Regions from separate parts of the Streptomyces sp. NPDC004065 genome, predicted to be linked through region 3. Evidence: riboswitches for the same ligand, from Rfam matches in the RefSeq annotation. Region 3 holds a riboswitch; each other region holds the start of a gene.
What was found. A riboswitch is a leader RNA that binds a small molecule or an ion and turns the genes downstream of it on or off. The one in region 3 is predicted to bind cyclic di-AMP.

Region 1 (4,339 bases), on a different contig from region 3:
GCGGGCGCTCCGCCCCCGGCTACCGCCCCGGCCCGGTCCGGTGGTCGCCGGGTGCGGTGGACGTCCCGCGCTCGCGCCTGCCTGCGCGCGCTCCCCGCGCTCCTGCTGCTCGCCGCCCTGTGCTGCGACCGCCTCACCCCGGCCCATCTCACCGCGGCCCCCCTGTTCACGGCGGCGCCCCTGGTCGCCGCGCCCCTGCTGTCCCGGCGGGGCACCGTGCTCACCGGAGCCGCGGCCGTGGCCGGGGCGCTCGTTCCGCAGGTGCGGCCCGGAGCCGGATGGCGCCTGGAGGCGGTCACCGAACCGGCCACGGTCGCGACGGTCGCCGTCCTCGCCGTGCTGATCAATCTGCTGGTGCGGCGCAGGGACGCCCGGCTCGCCTCGGCCCGGGAGATCGCCGAGGCGGCACAGCGCGCGGTGCTGCCCGAGCCCGCGGGGCGGATCGGCGGGCTGGACGTCGCGGCCCGCTACGAGGCGGCGCAGGCGGACGCGTTCATCGGCGGGGATCTGTACGCGGTGCAGGAGACCCCCTACGGCGTCCGGCTCGTCGTCGGGGACGTGCGCGGCAAGGGGATGGAGGCGGTGGCCACCGTCGCCGTGCTCATCGGGGCGTTCCGGGAGGCCGCCGAGCAGGAGACCACGCTGGAGGCGGTGGCGCAGCGGCTGGAGCGCGCGCTGGCCCGCGAGGGGGCCCGGCGCGAGGAGGCCGACGCCGTCGAGGGGTTCACCACCGCGGTCCTCGCCGAGATCCCGCGCGAGGGGCAGACGGTGCGGATCGTCAACCGCGGGCATCCACCGCCGCTGCTGCTGCACGCCGACGGCGCCCTGCGCACCCTGCTCGCGGCCGACCCCGCGCTGCCGCTCGGCATGGGCGACCTGGGCGCCTGGCCCGACCGCGCCGAGGAGACGGGTTTCCCCGCCGGGGCCACGCTGCTCCTGCACACCGACGGCGTGTCCGAGGCCCGGGACGCGCGCGGCCGCTTCTACGACCCCGAGCGGCGCCTGGCCGGACGGACCCTCCGCGACCCCCACGCCCTCGTCGCCGCGGTCGCGACGGAAGTGCGCCGGCACTCCGGCGGCGGCATGACCGACGACATGGCGCTGCTCGCCGTACGACGGCCGTGATCACCGTCACGATGAGTGACCGGACGGTCTCGCTCCGCATAACAACTGACACACCGTCATGTCCTGAGCCGCCCCGGCGGGGCCGCGGACGGCCTCGGACACTGTTGAATTCCTGTCAACTCGCCCGGTTTTCGCCGCTCGCGGCCCCTAAGTCCTGGCCAAAAAGGTTTAATGATCAAGGCGAACGGCTTGGAATCGGCACCCCGGGTCTATTAACGTTCGATAACGCAGCGCGGTCGTCCCAGCCGTCACAAGAGGCGGCTCCGTGCGCACGCGTCGAATCCCGCAAGGGAGCCGGGGAACCACCGAATTGGGGTGAATCGGGCGTCATCCGCCGTGACGGCACGGCAGGTTGACGCGCGTAGGAGACCTTCCTGCTCCGAACCCGTCAGCTAACCCGGTAGGCGAAACGGAAGGAAAGGAGCACGCCCGCGTGGCGTCCAACCGGCCTGCCCCAGAAGCCCCGTTCGTGCCGAGTCAGCGCACCGAGACCTTCGGCTACGGCGCCCGGCGCGCCGACGAGGGGCCCTGGGAGGAGTGGAACCCCACCGAGGACTCCCTCCGCCCGGCGCGCGGCCGGCACCGCGTCAGCAAGCAGCGCGGCGGCGGGCTCGCCCGCAGCTCCACCGTCCTCGGTGTCGGCGTCATAGCCGCCGTCGGCGCGGGCGGCATGGCCAGCGCCAACACGGGCAAGCCGCCGGTGTCCATTTCGATGCCGGACCTGCCCTCCGTCGGCACCCTCTTCGACGACTCCCACGACGCCGAGACGCAGGGGTCCGCGACGGCGCTCAGCAGCGTCGGCGTGACCACCGCCGACACCGCCCAGGGCACCTCCGACGCGGGCGAGGCGCTGCGCGACCGCATCATGGCCCAGGCCGCGCAGCAGCAGGTGCAGAGCGACGCCAAGGCCGAGGCGGCCGCCGAGGCCGCCGCCGCCAAGCGGGCCGAGGAGGCCGCCGCCAAGGCGCAGAAGGAGGCCGAGGCCAAGGCCGCCGCCGCGAAGAAGAAGGCGGAGGAGGAGGCCAGGCGGAAGCAGGAGGCCGCCCGGCTGGCCGAGCTCGCCAAGCAGTACACGCTGCCGACCTCCTCGTACACCCTCACCTCCACCTTCGGCGAGGCCGGCTCCATGTGGTCCTCCGGCTACCACACCGGCCTGGACTTCGCCGCGCCCACCGGCACCCTCATCAAGGCGATCCACAGCGGCACCATCACCGAGGCCGGCTGGGCCGGCTCCTACGGCTACCGCACGATCCTCACCCTCGACGACGGCACCGAGCTGTGGTTCTGCCACCAGTCCTCGATCAGCGTCAGCGTCGGCCAGAAGGTGACCACGGGCGAGGTCATCGGCCGTGTGGGTGCCACCGGCAACGTCACCGGCCCGCACCTGCACCTGGAGGTCCACCCGGGCGGCCAGGCCACCGGCGTCGACCCCATGGCGTGGCTGCGCGGCAAGGGCCTCACCCCCTGAGGCCCACCCGGCCCACCCCGCCTCCCCGTCCTCCTCGTCCTCCCCGTCCTCCTCGTCCCCGGGTGGCCGGCTTTTGCGCAGTCTTTGCGGCCGGACGCGCCCCGACCGGAATGGGCCCCTCCGGCGGGTGTGTTGACCTTGAACATGACCTCACTACGCAAGCTGGGCGCATCCGACCTCGAGGTGTTCCCGCTCGCCCTCGGCGGCAACGTCTTCGGCTGGACCGCCGACCGGGAGCAGTCCTTCGCCGTCCTGGACGCCTATACCGCGGCCGGAGGCAACTTCGTCGACACCGCCGACTCCTACTCGGCGTGGGCCGAGGGCAACAAGGGCGGCGAGTCCGAGACGATCATCGGTGAGTGGATGAGGGCGCGCGGCAACCGCTCCGACGTCGTCATCGCCACCAAGGTCAGCCAGCACCCCGACTACCAGGGGCTGACCGCCGCCAACATCAGGGCCGCCGCGGACGCCTCCCTCAGGCGCCTGGGCACCGACCACATCGATCTGTACTACACCCACTTCGACAAGCCCGAAGTGCCGGTCGAGGAGATCATCGGCGCCCTCGACGAACTGGTGCGGGCCGGCAAGGTGCGGCACGTCGCCGCCTCCAACATCTCCGCCGAGCGCCTCCGGGCGTCACTGGACTTCTCCGAGCGCGAGGGCCTCGCCCGGTACGTGGCGCTCCAGCCGCACTACAACCTCGTCTCCCGCGACACCTACGAGGGCCCGCTGCGGAACCTCGCCGAGCGGGCCGGGCTCGCCGCCGTCCCGTACTACGCGCTCGCCTCCGGCTTCCTCACCGGCAAGTACCGGCCCGGCGCCACGGTGGACAGCGCCCGCGCCCAGGGGGCCGCCAAGCACCTCGAAACCGAGCGCGGCCGGAAGGTCCTCGCCGCCCTCGACGAGGTCGCCCGGGCGCACGACGCCGAGGTCGCCACCGTGGCGCTGGCCTGGCTCGCGGCCCGGCCGACGGTGGTTGCCCCGATCGCCTCGGCGCGCACGGTGGACCAGCTCCCGGCGCTGCTCGCGCTCGCCGACCTGCGGCTCACCGAGGAGGAACTCGAGCTGCTGACCCGGGCGTCCGCCTGAGGCGGGCCTCAGCGGTACGGGTTGTACAGGGGGCCGTACGGGGGGTCCTGCCACGCGCCCCCGGGGTGGGGGTCCCGCGGCCGGGGCGGCGGCCCGGGCCGTGGGACCGGCGGCTGCTGCGGGCGCGGGGGAGGGCCCGGCTGCTGCTGGTAGGGGCCGTACGGGGGCCGCGGCGCGGGGGCGGTCCCGTACAGGGGCTGCGGCGCCCCGGGGTAGCCGTAGGCCGGCTGCGGCGCTCCGGGGATGCCGTACGGGCCGTGCGCCGGCCACGGCGGCGGGACCATCCGCACCGGCGGGGCCGTCAGCCGCGCCGCGTGCTCCAGCGCGGGCCGGGCGGTCTCCCGTCTGCGCCACAGCTCGTTCAGCAGCTCCTGCTCCCGTACGACGAAGTCGGCGCCGGCCCGCCCGCGGCGACCGCGGTGCCGCAGGAACGCGAGCGAGGTGGCGTACGCCTCGTACTGGGCGACGGTGCGCGCCGCCGGCCTGCCCAGGTGCCGTCCGGCGTGCTCCCGGGCCAGCCTGCGGGCCCGCATGGAGCCCAGGGCGAACGGTTCGGCCGGTGTCAGCCAGCCGGCCGCCGCGTAGGCGGGCAGCTCCTCGCGCACGGTCCGCAGCTCGCGCTGCCGGGTCCAGATCGCCAGCCAGGTCAGCAGCCCG
Region 2 (4,339 bases), on a different contig from region 3:
CGCCGACAACGGCAACGGCTACTACGGCGGCCTGCAGCTGACGCTGGAGGACTGGGAGGCGTACGGCGGCCTGGACTTCGCGCCGAGCCCCGACCAGGCCAGCCGGTCCCAGCAGATAGCCGTGGCCGAGAAGATACTCGCCGACCGCGGCCCCGGCGCCTGGCCGACCTGCGGTCTGCTCGCCGGGCTCGGCAAGGACTCCGGCACGGCCGACGTCGACACCGGCGTGGGCGACAACCCCTCCACCTCGCCCGGTTCGAGCGACAAGTCCCAAGGCTCCGGATCGTCCAAGGGGTCCGGTTCGTCCAACTCGTCCACGGTCAAGGACCCCGGCCTGTCCGACTCCTCGTCCGATGACACCGGTTCATCCGGATCCTCCGCGAACTCCACCGGTTCACCCGATTCCTCCGGTTCGCCGGACGGCTCCTCCGCCAAGCCCTCCCCGACGGCCTCCTCGCCCGCCGGCCAGGACGGCTCCGCCGCTGCCGGCGCGCCCGCCCAGGGTGACCGGGCCGGCGGTGCCACCACCTCTCCCTCGGTGAGCCCCGGAACCGACAAGCCGGACAACTCCGAACAGATCGTGGGTTCTTCCGCCCTGGTGGACACCGGGGCGCTCGGCGCCGGCCGGCACCGCGGCGGCAGCGCCGAGGAGGATCCGGAGGAGAGCCTCACGGCGGCCTCCTCCGGCCGTCACGCCTCGCGGGACGGCGACGGCGCGCACACGCTCTCCGAGGACTACTACACCGTCCGCTCCGGCGACTCCCTCGCGTCCATCGCCGACTCCCTTGCGGTGGAGGGCGGATGGCGCGCGCTCTACGAGGCCAACGAGTCGGCCATAGGATCCGACCCGAACCACATCTCCGCCGGTCAGACCCTGGATGTCCCGGTCCAAAACACCCGGAACTAGGCCGAGTTCACGTCACACTTCGCACCGAATGTCCCTTTCGGTGAAAGTGTGGGATGAGTCTCAGAAGCCGTGATCGTCTTTGAAATCCGGGCGATCACATGTCTACGGTCGTGACCGTTCGCCACCGCGAGCCCCGGCTGCCGCAACGCCGAATCCTGCCAGCGGCCGCACGGGAACAGTCGTCGCGTCACGCGCCGCAGGCAGGAGCGGGGGACCCAAGGTAAGTGCCGCGCCGGGCAGTTCGCCGGAGCGGCTGGGGGTGAAGCCGTGCCTCGCACGAGAGGCACGGCCGGGCAACTCAACCGGCCCGAACCCGACAGCTCACCTCGCAGGCGTCGGTGAGGGGATCCATCCATGCTGTTTTCCGGCAAGGGCAAGCACCGCCGTCCGTCCAAGGCCACCCGCGCCGTCGCGCTCGCCGGTGTCACCGGCGCCGCCGTCGCCGCTCCGCTGATGGCCGCCGGCAACGCCTCCGCCGCCACCGCCTCCGAGTGGGACACGGTCGCCCAGTGCGAGTCCGGCGGCAACTGGTCCATCAACACCGGCAACGGCTTCTACGGCGGCCTGCAGTTCACCAACTCCACCTGGGCCGCGTACGGCGGCACCGCCTACGCCCCGCGCGCCGACCTCGCCTCCAAGTCGCAGCAGATAGCCGTCGCCGAGAAGGTGCTGGCGGGCCAGGGCAAGGGCGCCTGGCCGGTCTGCGGCAAGGGCCTGTCCGGCGCCGCCTACACCGGCGGCTCCGCCGCCCCGTCCTCGGGCCAGAGCAAGAGCACCGCCAAGAGCGGCACGGCCACCCGCTCCACCGAGCAGCGGGCGGGCCGCTCCGCCACGCGTCCGGCCCCGAAGAAGACCGTCACCACCCCGACCGGCAAGAAGGTCGCGAAGGGCGACGGCGAGTACAAGGTCGTCTCCGGCGACACCCTCAGCACCATCGCCGCCGAGCACCACGTCAAGGGCGGCTGGGCGAAGCTCTTCGAGCTGAACAAGGACATCGTCCAGGACGCCGACCTCATCTACCCGGGCCAGCAGCTGCACCTGAAGTGACGGCCCGCCGGTAGCCCGGCACCACAGGCCCCCACGGCGGCGGCACCCACCGCGGGGTCCCGCGGGCCCGTCCCCCGTCCCCACGGGCTCCCCGCCCCGGTGCGTTCTCCCCCGTACGCACCGGGGCGGGGCTTTTCCTTTCCTTCTCCTCGTGCTCCTCGCGGCTTCTTCCGGCCGGTTTCCCTCTCTTGTTTGTTCCGGACGGGAACAATGGGTACCGTCACCCTGTCCACGGGACGGTCGGTCGGCCGGCCGACGGCCCGGGACGGTTAGGCTCTAGTCGCAAGGCACTCCAGCCGTGCACCTCAAGCGTCACATCCAAGAAGGAGATGCTCGTGCCGTCCATCGACGTCGTCGTAGCCCGGGAAATCCTGGACTCCCGAGGCAACCCCACGGTCGAGGTCGAGGTCGGCCTCGACGACGGCAGCACGGGTCGTGCCGCCGTCCCGTCCGGCGCCTCCACGGGCGCCTTCGAGGCCATCGAGCTCCGCGACGGTGACCCGAACCGCTACCAGGGCAAGGGCGTCGAGAAGGCCGTCCTCGCCGTCATCGAGCAGATCGGCCCGGAGCTGGTCGGCTACGACGCCACCGAGCAGCGCCTGATCGACCAGGCCATGTTCGACCTGGACGCCACCGACAACAAGGGCTCCCTCGGCGCCAACGCCATCCTCGGCGTCTCGCTCGCCGTCGCCCACGCCGCCTCCGAGGCCAGCGACCTGCCCCTGTTCCGCTACCTGGGCGGCCCGAACGCGCACCTGCTGCCGGTGCCGATGATGAACATCCTGAACGGCGGCTCGCACGCCGACTCCAACGTGGACATCCAGGAGTTCATGATCGCCCCGATCGGCGCGGAGTCCTTCTCCGAGGCGCTGCGCTGGGGGGCCGAGGTCTACCACACCCTGAAGAAGGTCCTGAAGAGCAAGGGCCTGGCCACCGGCCTCGGCGACGAGGGCGGCTTCGCCCCCAACCTCGGCTCCAACCGCGAGGCCCTCGACCTCATCCTCGAGGCCATCAAGGAGGCCGGCTACGCCCCCGGCCAGCAGATCGCCCTCGCGCTCGACGTCGCCGCCTCCGAGTTCTACAAGGACGGCAAGTACCTCTTCGAGGGCAAGGAGCGCTCCGCCGCCGAGATGACGGAGTACTACGAGGAGCTCGTCGCGGCCTACCCGCTCGTCTCCATCGAGGACCCGCTGTTCGAGGACGACTGGGCCGGCTGGAAGGTCATCACCGACAAGCTCGGCGACAAGGTCCAGCTCGTCGGCGACGACCTGTTCGTCACCAACCCCGAGCGCCTCGCCCGCGGCATCGAGGAGGGCACCGCCAACGCCCTGCTGGTGAAGGTCAACCAGATCGGCTCGCTCACCGAGACCCTGGACGCCGTCGAGCTGGCCCAGCGCAACGGCTTCAAGTGCATGATGTCGCACCGCTCCGGCGAGACCGAGGACGTCACCATCGCCGACCTGGCCGTCGCCACCAACTGCGGCCAGATCAAGACCGGCGCCCCGGCCCGCTCCGAGCGCGTGGCCAAGTACAACCAGCTGCTGCGCATCGAGGAGATCCTCGACGACGCCGCGGTGTACGCCGGCCGCTCGGCCTTCCCGCGCTTCAAGGGCTGAGCTCCAAGGGCTGAGCTTCAGGGGCTGAGCTTCAGGGGCTGAGCCGATCAGCCGCTGAGGGCCGAGCCTCAGCCGGTCGTACGTACGTCCCCGTACCGGTCCCGTACCGTGTCCGGGGACGTACGCGCGTGAAGGACGTGAAGGACCACCGCGAGGGACGGGAACGGAAGGCGGGACGATGGCTGGCAGGGACCGGGACCGGTTCTCCACCGCGACCAGGCTGAGGCTGCTCGGCGAGCAGACCGCGGCCCGGGTCTACCGCTCCCAGACCCGGCGGCAGGCCCGCCGCTCCCGGCTCACCGGACGCGCCGCGCTGCTCGCGCTGGTGGTCTGCTCACTGGTGGTGGCGCTGGCCTACCCGATGCGCCAGTACGTCTCCCAGCGCGCCGAGATCGCCGATCTGCGCCACGACAGGCAGCAGGCCCAGCAGAGGGTGGAACAGCTGCGCGACCTCAAGGCACGCTGGCAGGACGACGCGTACGCCGAGCAGCAGATCCGGCAGCGGCTGCACTACGTGATGCCCGGGGAGACCGGGTACACCGTGGTCGACCCGGGGCCGGCCCGGCAGTCGCGCACCGAGCGGGAGACGGCCCGCCGCCCCTGGTACACGAACGTCTGGTACGGCGTCGACAAGTCCGACGCCGCCCACCGGTGAACGCAGAGAGAGATCTTCGTACAGGCATGGAAACACCCCCGCCGCCCACCGAGCGCACCGCACCCACCGACGCGGACGTGGAGGCGTTCAAGCAGCAGCTCGGACGGCCGCCGC
Region 3 (4,339 bases):
CGCCGGGCTGTCGCCCGCCCACCTGTCCCGGCTGGAGACCGGGCAGCGGCAGCCGTCCCTGCCGATGCTGCTCGCACTGGCCCGTACCTACGGTACGACGGTCTCCGAGCTGCTCGGCGAGACCCCGGTGGACCGGGACGCGATCGTGCGGGCCGCGGAGATGGAGCCGACCCGGGCCGGCGGCTGGACGTACTGGCAGGCCGGCGCGTCCGCCCGCGGGATGCAGGCCCTGCGGGTTCGTGTCCCGCACGGCTCCCAGGGCGACATCGTGCGCGTCCACCCCGGCGAGGAGTGGCTGTACGTGCTCGGAGGGCGGCTGCGACTGCGGCTCGGCGACTCCGTCCATCTGCTCGCCCCGGGGGACAGCGCGCACTACGACTCGCTGACCCCGCACCGTCTCGCCGCCGAGGACCCGGGCGGCGTCGAACTCCTCTTCGTCCACACCCTGCTGCAGAGCCCCACGGCCGCACTGTGCCTGGGCCCCCTGACCGGAGACATGCCATGAGCAACCTCGAAGACAAGCTTCCGCGCGCCCTGTGGGTCCGGCTCGTCATCTACATCGCCGTCGGACACCTGTTCGCGGCGTTCATCTGGCTGCTGTTCTCGGTCGGCGCCAAGTAGCCAGGGCCGCTCCCGAGCGGTCGGGGTCGCTCCCGAGCAGCCGGGGCCGCTGTGGCCGCTGTCGGGGCCGCTCAGTCCAGCAGGCGGTCCCGCAGCCGCTCCCGGGTCTCGGGGGCCAGCCGCAGCCCGCGCTCCAGATAGGCGTCGACACCTCCCCAGGTCTCCTCGATGGTCTCCAGGGCGGCCGTCAGATACTCGGCGCGCGCGTCGAAGAGCGGACTGAGCAGCTCCATCACCTCGGGGCAGTAGGCCGAGGCCGCGGTGCTGCTGCGGTGCACCCGGTAGCGGCGGTGCTTGGCGTTGGACTCCAGGTAGTCGGCGACGATCGCGTCGCGCTCCACGCCCAGCGCCAGCAGGGTCACCGCGACCGACAGGCCCGCGCGGTCCTTGCCGGCCGCGCAGTGCATCAGGGTGGGGACGCTGTCCCCGGCGATCTCGTGCAGCACCCGGGAGTGCTCGGCGGTGCGCTGGGTGATGATCATGCGGTAGGAGGCGATCATCCGGTCCGCGCCCTTGCCGTCGGCCAGGATCGAGCGCAGCTGCTCGAGGTCGCCGTCGCGCACCATCTTCCAGAACTCCGCGCCGTCCGCGGGGTCGCTCAGCGGCAGGTTCACATTGCGCACGCCGGGCAGCTCGACGTCCGGCCCCTCCAGCCGCTGGTCCGCCGCGTTGCGGAAGTCGAAGATCGTGTGCAGGCCCAGCGAGGACAGGAACGCCGCGTCCTCGGCGGTCGCGTGCGCGAGGTGCCCGCTGCGGAACAGCACGCCGTGCCGCACCCGCCGGCCGTCCACGGTGGGGAGCCCGCCCACGTCGCGGAAGTTGCGCACTCCGGCCAGCTCGGGCTCGGTCGACGGGACCTGCTGCGTCACGGGGGGCTCCTCCCAGTCGGCCCCGCCTTCACGGCTCGTCGGCGGGCGCGATGTCGACGATACGACACGGCGTCCTGGGGCAACGAGTTGTCCACAGGCCGCCGCCCCGGTTCCCCCACTCGTCTCCCACTCGACCGGATTCGCTGCATCTGTCCGGATAGACGATTTCGTTCGAACTCGATCCGGAATGCGGTGATCTGGCGATCCGTGCGTGAGCAGCGTCATAGTGATGACGGTCCGTCACTCGCCATGCCCACGTAATCCGAGCGGTTCCGCAGCGTGTTGACGAAGCGGTGGCCGTCCGGTTTCACGCTGGGTGACCGGAATCGACGGCGACGGATCATGCGGAACGACTACAACCGGAATCAACTGCTTGTCCACGCGCGTCCGGCTCGCCTACCTTCCACACCCATCCGGACGGACGCCGAATCCTGCCGCCGTCCGGAACCCGGAACTCACCCGTGCACGGCAGGAGCGGGGGACCCACACGCAGGACGGCCTGCTCCGGTTCCCGGAACAGGCCAGGGGTGAAGCCGCGAGAAGGCGGCCGGGCAGCTCCAGCCCGAACCCGACAGCTCACCTCGCAGGCGCCGGAGAGGAAGCCGCCATGCCCGCGAAGGGTAAGCACCGACGACCGAAGACCCAGCGCCTGACCCGCTCCATAGCCGCCGCCGGCACCGGCGGCGCCGCACTGGCCCTGCCGCTCATCGGGGCCGCCGGCGCCCACGCGGCGCCCGCGAAGTCCGCGCCGGACACCGCCGTCCGCACCGCCGCCACGGCCGGGAAGCAGGACGCGGCGCGCACCGAGGCCGTGCGGACGCCCACGCAGACCGTGCGGACGTACACCGTCCGGCCCGGCGACTGCCTCTCCCGGATCGCCGAGCGGCAGCAGGTCCGCGGCGGCTGGCCGGAGCTCTACGCGGACAACCGGCAGGCCGTCGGCGACGACCCCTCGCTGATCCACCCCGGTCTGAGGCTGCGGCTGGACGGCGGCTCCGCGCCGGCCGGCGCCACCGGGGCGCCCGAGTCCACGGCGCCCGCCCCCTCCAGGGCGTCCGCCCCCGCACACACCCCCAAGACCCCCAAGGCCTCCAAGGCGTCCAAGGCGAAGCAGGCCCCGCGGGCCACGGCCGCCGACCGCGCCGCGGACAGGACCGCCGGCAAGGCCGCCGCGACCACCGCCACCGGCTACACCCTCCCGGTGTCCGGCGCCGCCATCGGCACCGCCTACCACACCGCCGGCAGCATGTGGTCCAGCGGCTACCACACCGGCGTCGACTTCGTCGTCCCGACCGGCACCCCTGTCAAGGCCGTGGCCGCCGGCACGGTCGTCTCCGCGGGCTGGGGCGGCGCCTACGGCAACCAGGTCGTCGTCAGACTGCACGACGGTCGCTACGCCCAGTACGCCCACCTCTCCCGGCTGTCCGTCTCGGCCGGGCAGGCCGTGGCCGCGGGCCAGAAGCTCGGCCTGTCCGGCGCCACCGGCAACGTGACCGGCCCGCACCTGCACTTCGAGATCCGCACCGCGCCCGGCTACGGCTCCGACGTGGACCCGGTCGCCTACCTCCGCGCCCACGGCGTCCCCCTCTGATCCTCCCGCCCCACGGGCGCCGCCGCCACGCCCCCCGGCGCCGGCGCCCCGCCGGGCCCTTCCCCCCTGCCTGACACGCCGCCGAAGGCCGGACCCGCGCCACGGGCCCGGCCTTCGGCGTACCGCCGGACCTTCCGCCCGGCCCGGGATATTCCCGGCCGGGCCCGGATTCCCCGTGGCTTATCTCACCGTCCGTCAACCCCTGCCTACGGTCGCGTAGGTCACATTGAAGGGTGAATCATGGTCCGCCGTGGCAGACGATTCGAAGAGTGACAGCAGATCAGTGATCGGGTCGTACGTGGCGGTGGGGGACAGCTTCACCGAAGGTGTCGGCGACCCCGGCCCCGACGGGGCGTTCGTCGGCTGGGCCGACCGGTTCGCCGTACTGCTCGCCGACCGGCGGCCCGAGGGCGACTTCCAGTACACCAATCTCGCCGTGCGCGGGAAACTGCTCGACCAGATCGTGGCGGACCAGGTCCCGCGAGCCGTCGAACTCGCCCCCGACCTCGTGTCCTTCTGCGCCGGCGGCAACGACATCATCCGGCCCGGCACCGACCCGGACGACGTGGCCGAGCGGTTCGAGAAGGCGGTCGCCCGGCTCACCGAGGTCGCCGGCACCGTCATGGTGACCACCGGCTTCGACACCCGGGGCGTGCCCGTCCTCAAGCACCTGCGGGGCAAGATCGCCACGTACAACGGGCATGTGCGGGCCGTCGCCGACCGCTACGGCTGCCCGGTGCTGGACCTGTGGTCACTGCGCAGCATCCAGGACCGCCGCGCCTGGGACCACGACCGGCTGCACCTGTCGCCCGAGGGGCACACGCGCGTGGCCCTGCGCGCCGGCCAGCTGCTCGGCCTGGAGGTTCCCGCCGACCCGGAGCAGCCCTGGCCGCCGCTGCCGCCCCGCGGCACCCTGGAGATCCGCCGCGACGACGTCCAGTGGGCCCGCGAGTACCTGGTGCCCTGGATCGGCCGGCGTCTGCGCGGCGAGTCCTCGGGCGACCATGTGACGGCGAAGGGCACGCTGTCGCCCGCCGACATCAGGTCGCGCATCGCGGCGGTGGCCTGAAGCCCGGACTGCCCGAAGCCCGGACCCGGCCCGGACCCGGCCGGACCCGGCCCGGACTCGGCCGGACTCGGCCGGACTCGGCCGGACTCGGCCGGACTCGGCCGGACTCGGCCGGACTCGGCCGGACCCGGGCGGACTCGGGCCGGATCCGGCCCGGCGGGGGTGCGTCTCCGCGGGCCGGGTCCGCCG
Region 4 (4,339 bases), on a different contig from region 3:
GCGGGCACCGGCCTTCGCCGACAGCGAGGTGGAGCGCCTGGTGCGCAACCGGCTCGACGAGATCCCGCACGAGCTGGCCAACCCCTCCCGCCGGGCCGCCAAGGAGCTGTCCAAGGAGCTGTTCCCGGCCACCTCGCGCATGTCGCGGCCCCGCCAGGGCACCGAGGAGACCGTCGCCGGCATCGACGCGGCGGCCGTCCGCGCCTTCTACGACCGGCACGTGCGCCCCGCCACGGCCACCGTCGTGGTCGTCGGCGACCTCGCCGGCATCGACCTCGACGAGCTGCTCGGCCGGACCCTGGGCGCCTGGAACGGCTCTCCGGCCAAGCCGCGGCCCGTGCCGCCGGTGACCGCCGACGACACCGGCCGCGTGGTGATCGTGGACCGTCCCGGCGCGGTCCAGACCCAGCTGCTCATCGGCCGCATCGGCCCCGACCGGCACGACCGGGTGTGGCCCGCCCAGGTGCTCGGCACCTACTGCCTGGGCGGCACCCTCACCTCCCGCCTGGACCGCGTGCTGCGCGAGGAGAAGGGCTACACCTACGGCGTGCGGGCGTTCGGCCAGGTGCTGCTCTCGCCCCCGGACGGCTCGGGCGCGGCGATGCTCGCGATCAGCGGCTCCGTCGACACCCCGAACACCGGCCCGGCCCTGGACGACCTGTTCGCGGTGCTGCGCAAGCTCGCCGCCGAGGGCCTCACGGACACCGAGCGGGACGTCGCCGTGCAGAACCTCGTCGGCGTGGCGCCGCTGAAGTACGAGACGGCGGCGGCCGTGGCCGGCACGCTCGCCGACCAGGTCGAGCAGCACCTGCCGGACGACTACCAGGCGACGCTGTACCAGCAGCTCGCCGCCACCGGCACGGTGGAGGCCACCGCCGCCGTGGTGGCCGCCTTCCCGGTGGACCGCCTGGTGACGGTGCTGGTCGGTGACGCGGCGAAGATCAAGGAGCCCGTCGAGGCCCTCGGCATCGGCCAAGTCACCGTCGTCGCGGCGGAGTAGCGACCGCCCGGCGGCCGCCCGCCACGGCACCAGCGGCGGACGCCCGCCACGGCACCAGCGGCGGACGCCCGTCACAGCACAGCGGCGGGCGGTCCCGCCACCGCCCGCGCCCTGGCGGACGACCGTCACACACGCGCGGCGGACGGCCCGCCACGGCACGCGCGGCGGACGCTCCGTCACCGCAAACGTCGCGGCGGACGACCGTCACACACGCGCGGCGGACGGCCCGCCACGGCACGCGCGGCGGACGCTCCGTCACCGCAAACGTCGCGGCGGACGACCCGTCAGGCACGCGTGGCGGCCGGCGCGGAGCACGCGCGCGTGGGGCCCTGGTGACCGATGCGTCACCAGGGCCCCGTCATGTCCGAATTGAGGGAGAGGCTGCCCGTCTGCCCTGTGGTCTGCGCTACAAAACCTCGGTTCCGTTTGGGAATTGAACGCGACCCCCCTTAGCGTCGGTCCGGCTGTTCGTCGGGCAGTGCGCCGCACCCGCGGCACCGGACAGCCATCGCCGAGTCCCCGTACGGCGCGAGCCAGGGGAGCCGGGGACCCATCCAGTCCCTGGGGTGAATCGGACGCCCACGCGGCCAGCGAGGGGGTCCGTAGGAGACCTTCCTGCTCCGAACCCGTCAGCTAACCCGGTAGGCGACAGGGAAGGAAAGGACCAGCCACCACATGGCGTTCACGCGCGCCACCGGGAAGCACCGCCGTCCCACCCGGGTGCACCGCACCACCGCCCGCGCGGCGGGCGTCGCGGCCCTCACCACCACCGGCGTCATCGGCACCCTCGCCGCCGCCCCGGCCTTCGCGGCCGAGGCCCCCGCGGCCGAGGCGCCCGCCCCCGAGGACACCGGTCTCACCCCCGTCGTCACCCTCGGCGACACCGTCGCCGCGCGGATCGACGCCCAGGCCCTGGCCCAGGAGCAGGCCGCCCAGCAGAAGCTGGCCGAGGAGGCCGCGCGCAAGAAGGCCGCGGCGCAGGCCAAGAAGGAGCGCGAGGCCAAGGAGCGCGCCGCCCGCGAGGCCGAGCGCAAGCGCCTCAACACGTTCGTGGCGCCGATCGCCGGCTCGTACGTCTCCACCGGCTACCGCACCGGCGGCTCCCTGTGGTCCTCCGGCTCGCACACCGGCATCGACTTCCACGCCGCGACCGGCACCTCCGTCCACGCGGTCGGCTACGGCACCGTCGTCGAGACGGGCTGGGGCGGGGCGTACGGCAACCAGATCGTCATCAAGATGAACGACGGCACCTACACCCAGTACGGCCACCTGTCGTCCATCGGTGTGTCCGTGGGGCAGAAGGTCACCCCGGGGCAGCAGATCGCCCTCTCCGGTGCCACCGGCAACGTCACCGGCCCGCACCTGCACTTCGAGGCCCGCACGAGCCCGGAGTACGGCTCCGACATCGACCCCCTGGGCTATCTGCGCGCGCACGGCGTGAACGTCTGAGGGTCCGAGACGCAGCCGCACGCAAGCAGGACGACGGCCCCGGCTCATCGAGCCGGGGCCGTCGCCGTTTTGTTCGGCCGCTGTCCAAAAAATATCCATGGATTCCGGCCCGCCGTCGGAAATTCCCCGCCGCTGCAATAGAGTCGGTCGAACGGACGCCAATCGACGGCGTTTCGCGGGGATTAAGGCGGAGGTCGGTCATGCGTATTCCGGCGCACTCGGTGTGCACGGCGATCCGGGACGACATCGTGGCCGGCGTCCACGAGCGCGGCAGCCGGCTCACCGAGGAAGTCCTCGCCCGCCGCTACGGCGTCTCCCGCGTCCCCGTGCGCGAGGCGCTGCGCACCCTGGAGGCCGAGGGCTTCGTCGTCACCCGCCGGCACGCCGGCGCGTGCGTGGCCGAGCCCACCGAGCAGGAGGCCGCCGACCTGCTGGAGATGCGCCTGCTGCTGGAGCCGCTGGGCGCCGCGCGCGCCGCCCAGCGCCGTACCGAGTCCCATCTGAAGGTGCTGCGCGGCCTGGTCAGGCTGGGCCAGGAACGGGCCAGGACGGGCGGCGGCGAGGATCTGCGCTCCCTGGGCGGCTGGTTCCACGAGACGCTGGCCCAGGCCTGCGGCAGCCCCGCGCTGACCTCGATGCTGACCCAGCTGCGCCACAAGATCGCCTGGATGTACACGGTGGACGCGCCCGCCGACCCGGCCGAGTCCTGGGCCGAGCACGGCGCCATTGTGGATGCCGTGGCGCGCGGCGACGGTGAGCGCGCGCGGGCGCTGACGGCCGTGCACGCCGAGCGCGCGACGGGCGCGCACCGGCTGCGCCGTCCGGGCGCGGCGGCGGACCGGGCCGACCGAGTGAGGACTTCGCAACATCCCGTCAACATGTCGGGCCTTCGGCATTAACACGAGGGCCGTATACAAAGAGGGGGGGGATATTCGGCGGACGTATTTCCGCGGACGTATTTCCGCATGCCCATTTTCCGTGTGCGCGGAATACGGAGCACGGGTGCATGGATGCGCGGGGCGTGGGTGCACGGATGCGATATGAAACGCGTGTCCGACGACAAACGCGTGTCCGACGAGAAACGCATGCCCGACGAGAAACGCGCGTCCGGCAGGAATCGCGCGAGCCGCTGAGGCGGGGCGCGCCGGGAAGGGCGTGCGCGCCGCGCCCGCCGACGAGGGGTACGCGCCGCGCCCGCCGACGAGGGCGGGGTGCGCGCCGCCCTCGTCGGCGAGGCGGGCGGTCCCGAAAGCAGTGGGACCGCGCCTCCCGGAACGGGTGACGCGGTCCCGCCGCACGAGCGGACCGACGGCTCAGACCGTCTCGGGCAGCTCCTCCAGACCCTCGGCGACCAGCTTGGCCAGCCGGTCCAGGGCGGCGTCCGCGCCCTCGGCGTCGGAGGCCAGGACGACCTCCTCGCCGCCCTGGGCGCCGAGGCCGAGGACGGCCAGCATGGAGGCCGCGTTGACGGGGGTGCCGTCGGCCTTGGCGATCGTCACGGGAACCCCTGCGGCCGTGGCGGCCCGGACGAAGATGGATGCGGGGCGGGCGTGAAGGCCCTCGGCCCAGCCGACGTTGACGCGGCGCTCAGCCATGTGATGCTGCCCTTCGGTGTACCAGGGTTGTCTAGACCAGTTTCCCATACGCGGCGCACGCCGGGAACCGCCCTGTGCCACAGACTGCCTCGCGCCACTGCCGGACGCGAGCCGTAGTCTGGGGCGCATGCAGACGTCGCCGGACCGGCACGAGTACCCAGCCCACTGGGAAGCCGACGTGGTGCTGCGCGACGGCGGCACCGCGCGGATCCGCCCCATCACCGCCGAGGACGCCGACCGGCTGGTCAGCTTCTACGAGCAGGTGTCGGACGAGTCCAAGTACTACCGCTTCTTC

Region 1: it holds a riboswitch for cyclic di-AMP, as region 3 does, so the genes downstream of both, ACI2LW_RS12580 (M23 family metallopeptidase) here and ACI2LW_RS05720 (peptidoglycan DD-metalloendopeptidase family protein) in region 3, are expected to answer to the same signal.
Region 2: it holds a riboswitch for cyclic di-AMP, as region 3 does, so the genes downstream of both, ACI2LW_RS21550 (transglycosylase family protein) here and ACI2LW_RS05720 (peptidoglycan DD-metalloendopeptidase family protein) in region 3, are expected to answer to the same signal.
Region 4: it holds a riboswitch for cyclic di-AMP, as region 3 does, so the genes downstream of both, ACI2LW_RS15570 (M23 family metallopeptidase) here and ACI2LW_RS05720 (peptidoglycan DD-metalloendopeptidase family protein) in region 3, are expected to answer to the same signal.

The regions. Positions count from the first base shown of each region.
Region 1 covers NZ_JBJDQT010000008.1:198,225-202,563, forward strand. Annotated here, with positions in the region: gene ACI2LW_RS12575 (PP2C family protein-serine/threonine phosphatase) at 1-1,125, shown strand, start outside; cyclic di-AMP (ydaO/yuaA leader) riboswitch at 1,390-1,547, shown strand; gene ACI2LW_RS12580 (M23 family metallopeptidase) at 1,559-2,593, shown strand; gene ACI2LW_RS12585 (aldo/keto reductase) at 2,738-3,682, shown strand; gene ACI2LW_RS12590 (PrsW family intramembrane metalloprotease) at 3,691-4,339, opposite strand, start outside.
Region 2 covers NZ_JBJDQT010000020.1:121,753-126,091, forward strand. Annotated here, with positions in the region: gene ACI2LW_RS21545 (transglycosylase family protein) at 1-907, shown strand, start outside; cyclic di-AMP (ydaO/yuaA leader) riboswitch at 1,090-1,257, shown strand; gene ACI2LW_RS21550 (transglycosylase family protein) at 1,262-1,954, shown strand; gene eno (phosphopyruvate hydratase) at 2,284-3,570, shown strand; gene ACI2LW_RS21560 (septum formation initiator family protein) at 3,749-4,225, shown strand; gene ACI2LW_RS21565 (DUF501 domain-containing protein) at 4,252-4,339, shown strand, end outside.
Region 3 covers NZ_JBJDQT010000002.1:399,020-403,358, reverse strand. Annotated here, with positions in the region: gene ACI2LW_RS05735 (helix-turn-helix domain-containing protein) at 1-505, shown strand, start outside; gene ACI2LW_RS05730 (DUF6126 family protein) at 502-621, shown strand; gene ACI2LW_RS05725 (tyrosine-protein phosphatase) at 693-1,490, opposite strand; cyclic di-AMP (ydaO/yuaA leader) riboswitch at 1,903-2,093, shown strand; gene ACI2LW_RS05720 (peptidoglycan DD-metalloendopeptidase family protein) at 2,098-3,081, shown strand; gene ACI2LW_RS05715 (SGNH/GDSL hydrolase family protein) at 3,365-4,150, shown strand.
Region 4 covers NZ_JBJDQT010000012.1:116,991-121,329, forward strand. Annotated here, with positions in the region: gene ACI2LW_RS15565 (M16 family metallopeptidase) at 1-1,000, shown strand, start outside; cyclic di-AMP (ydaO/yuaA leader) riboswitch at 1,500-1,663, shown strand; gene ACI2LW_RS15570 (M23 family metallopeptidase) at 1,676-2,449, shown strand; gene ACI2LW_RS15575 (GntR family transcriptional regulator) at 2,650-3,348, shown strand; gene ACI2LW_RS15580 (HPr family phosphocarrier protein) at 3,763-4,044, opposite strand; gene ACI2LW_RS15585 (GNAT family N-acetyltransferase) at 4,172-4,339, shown strand, end outside.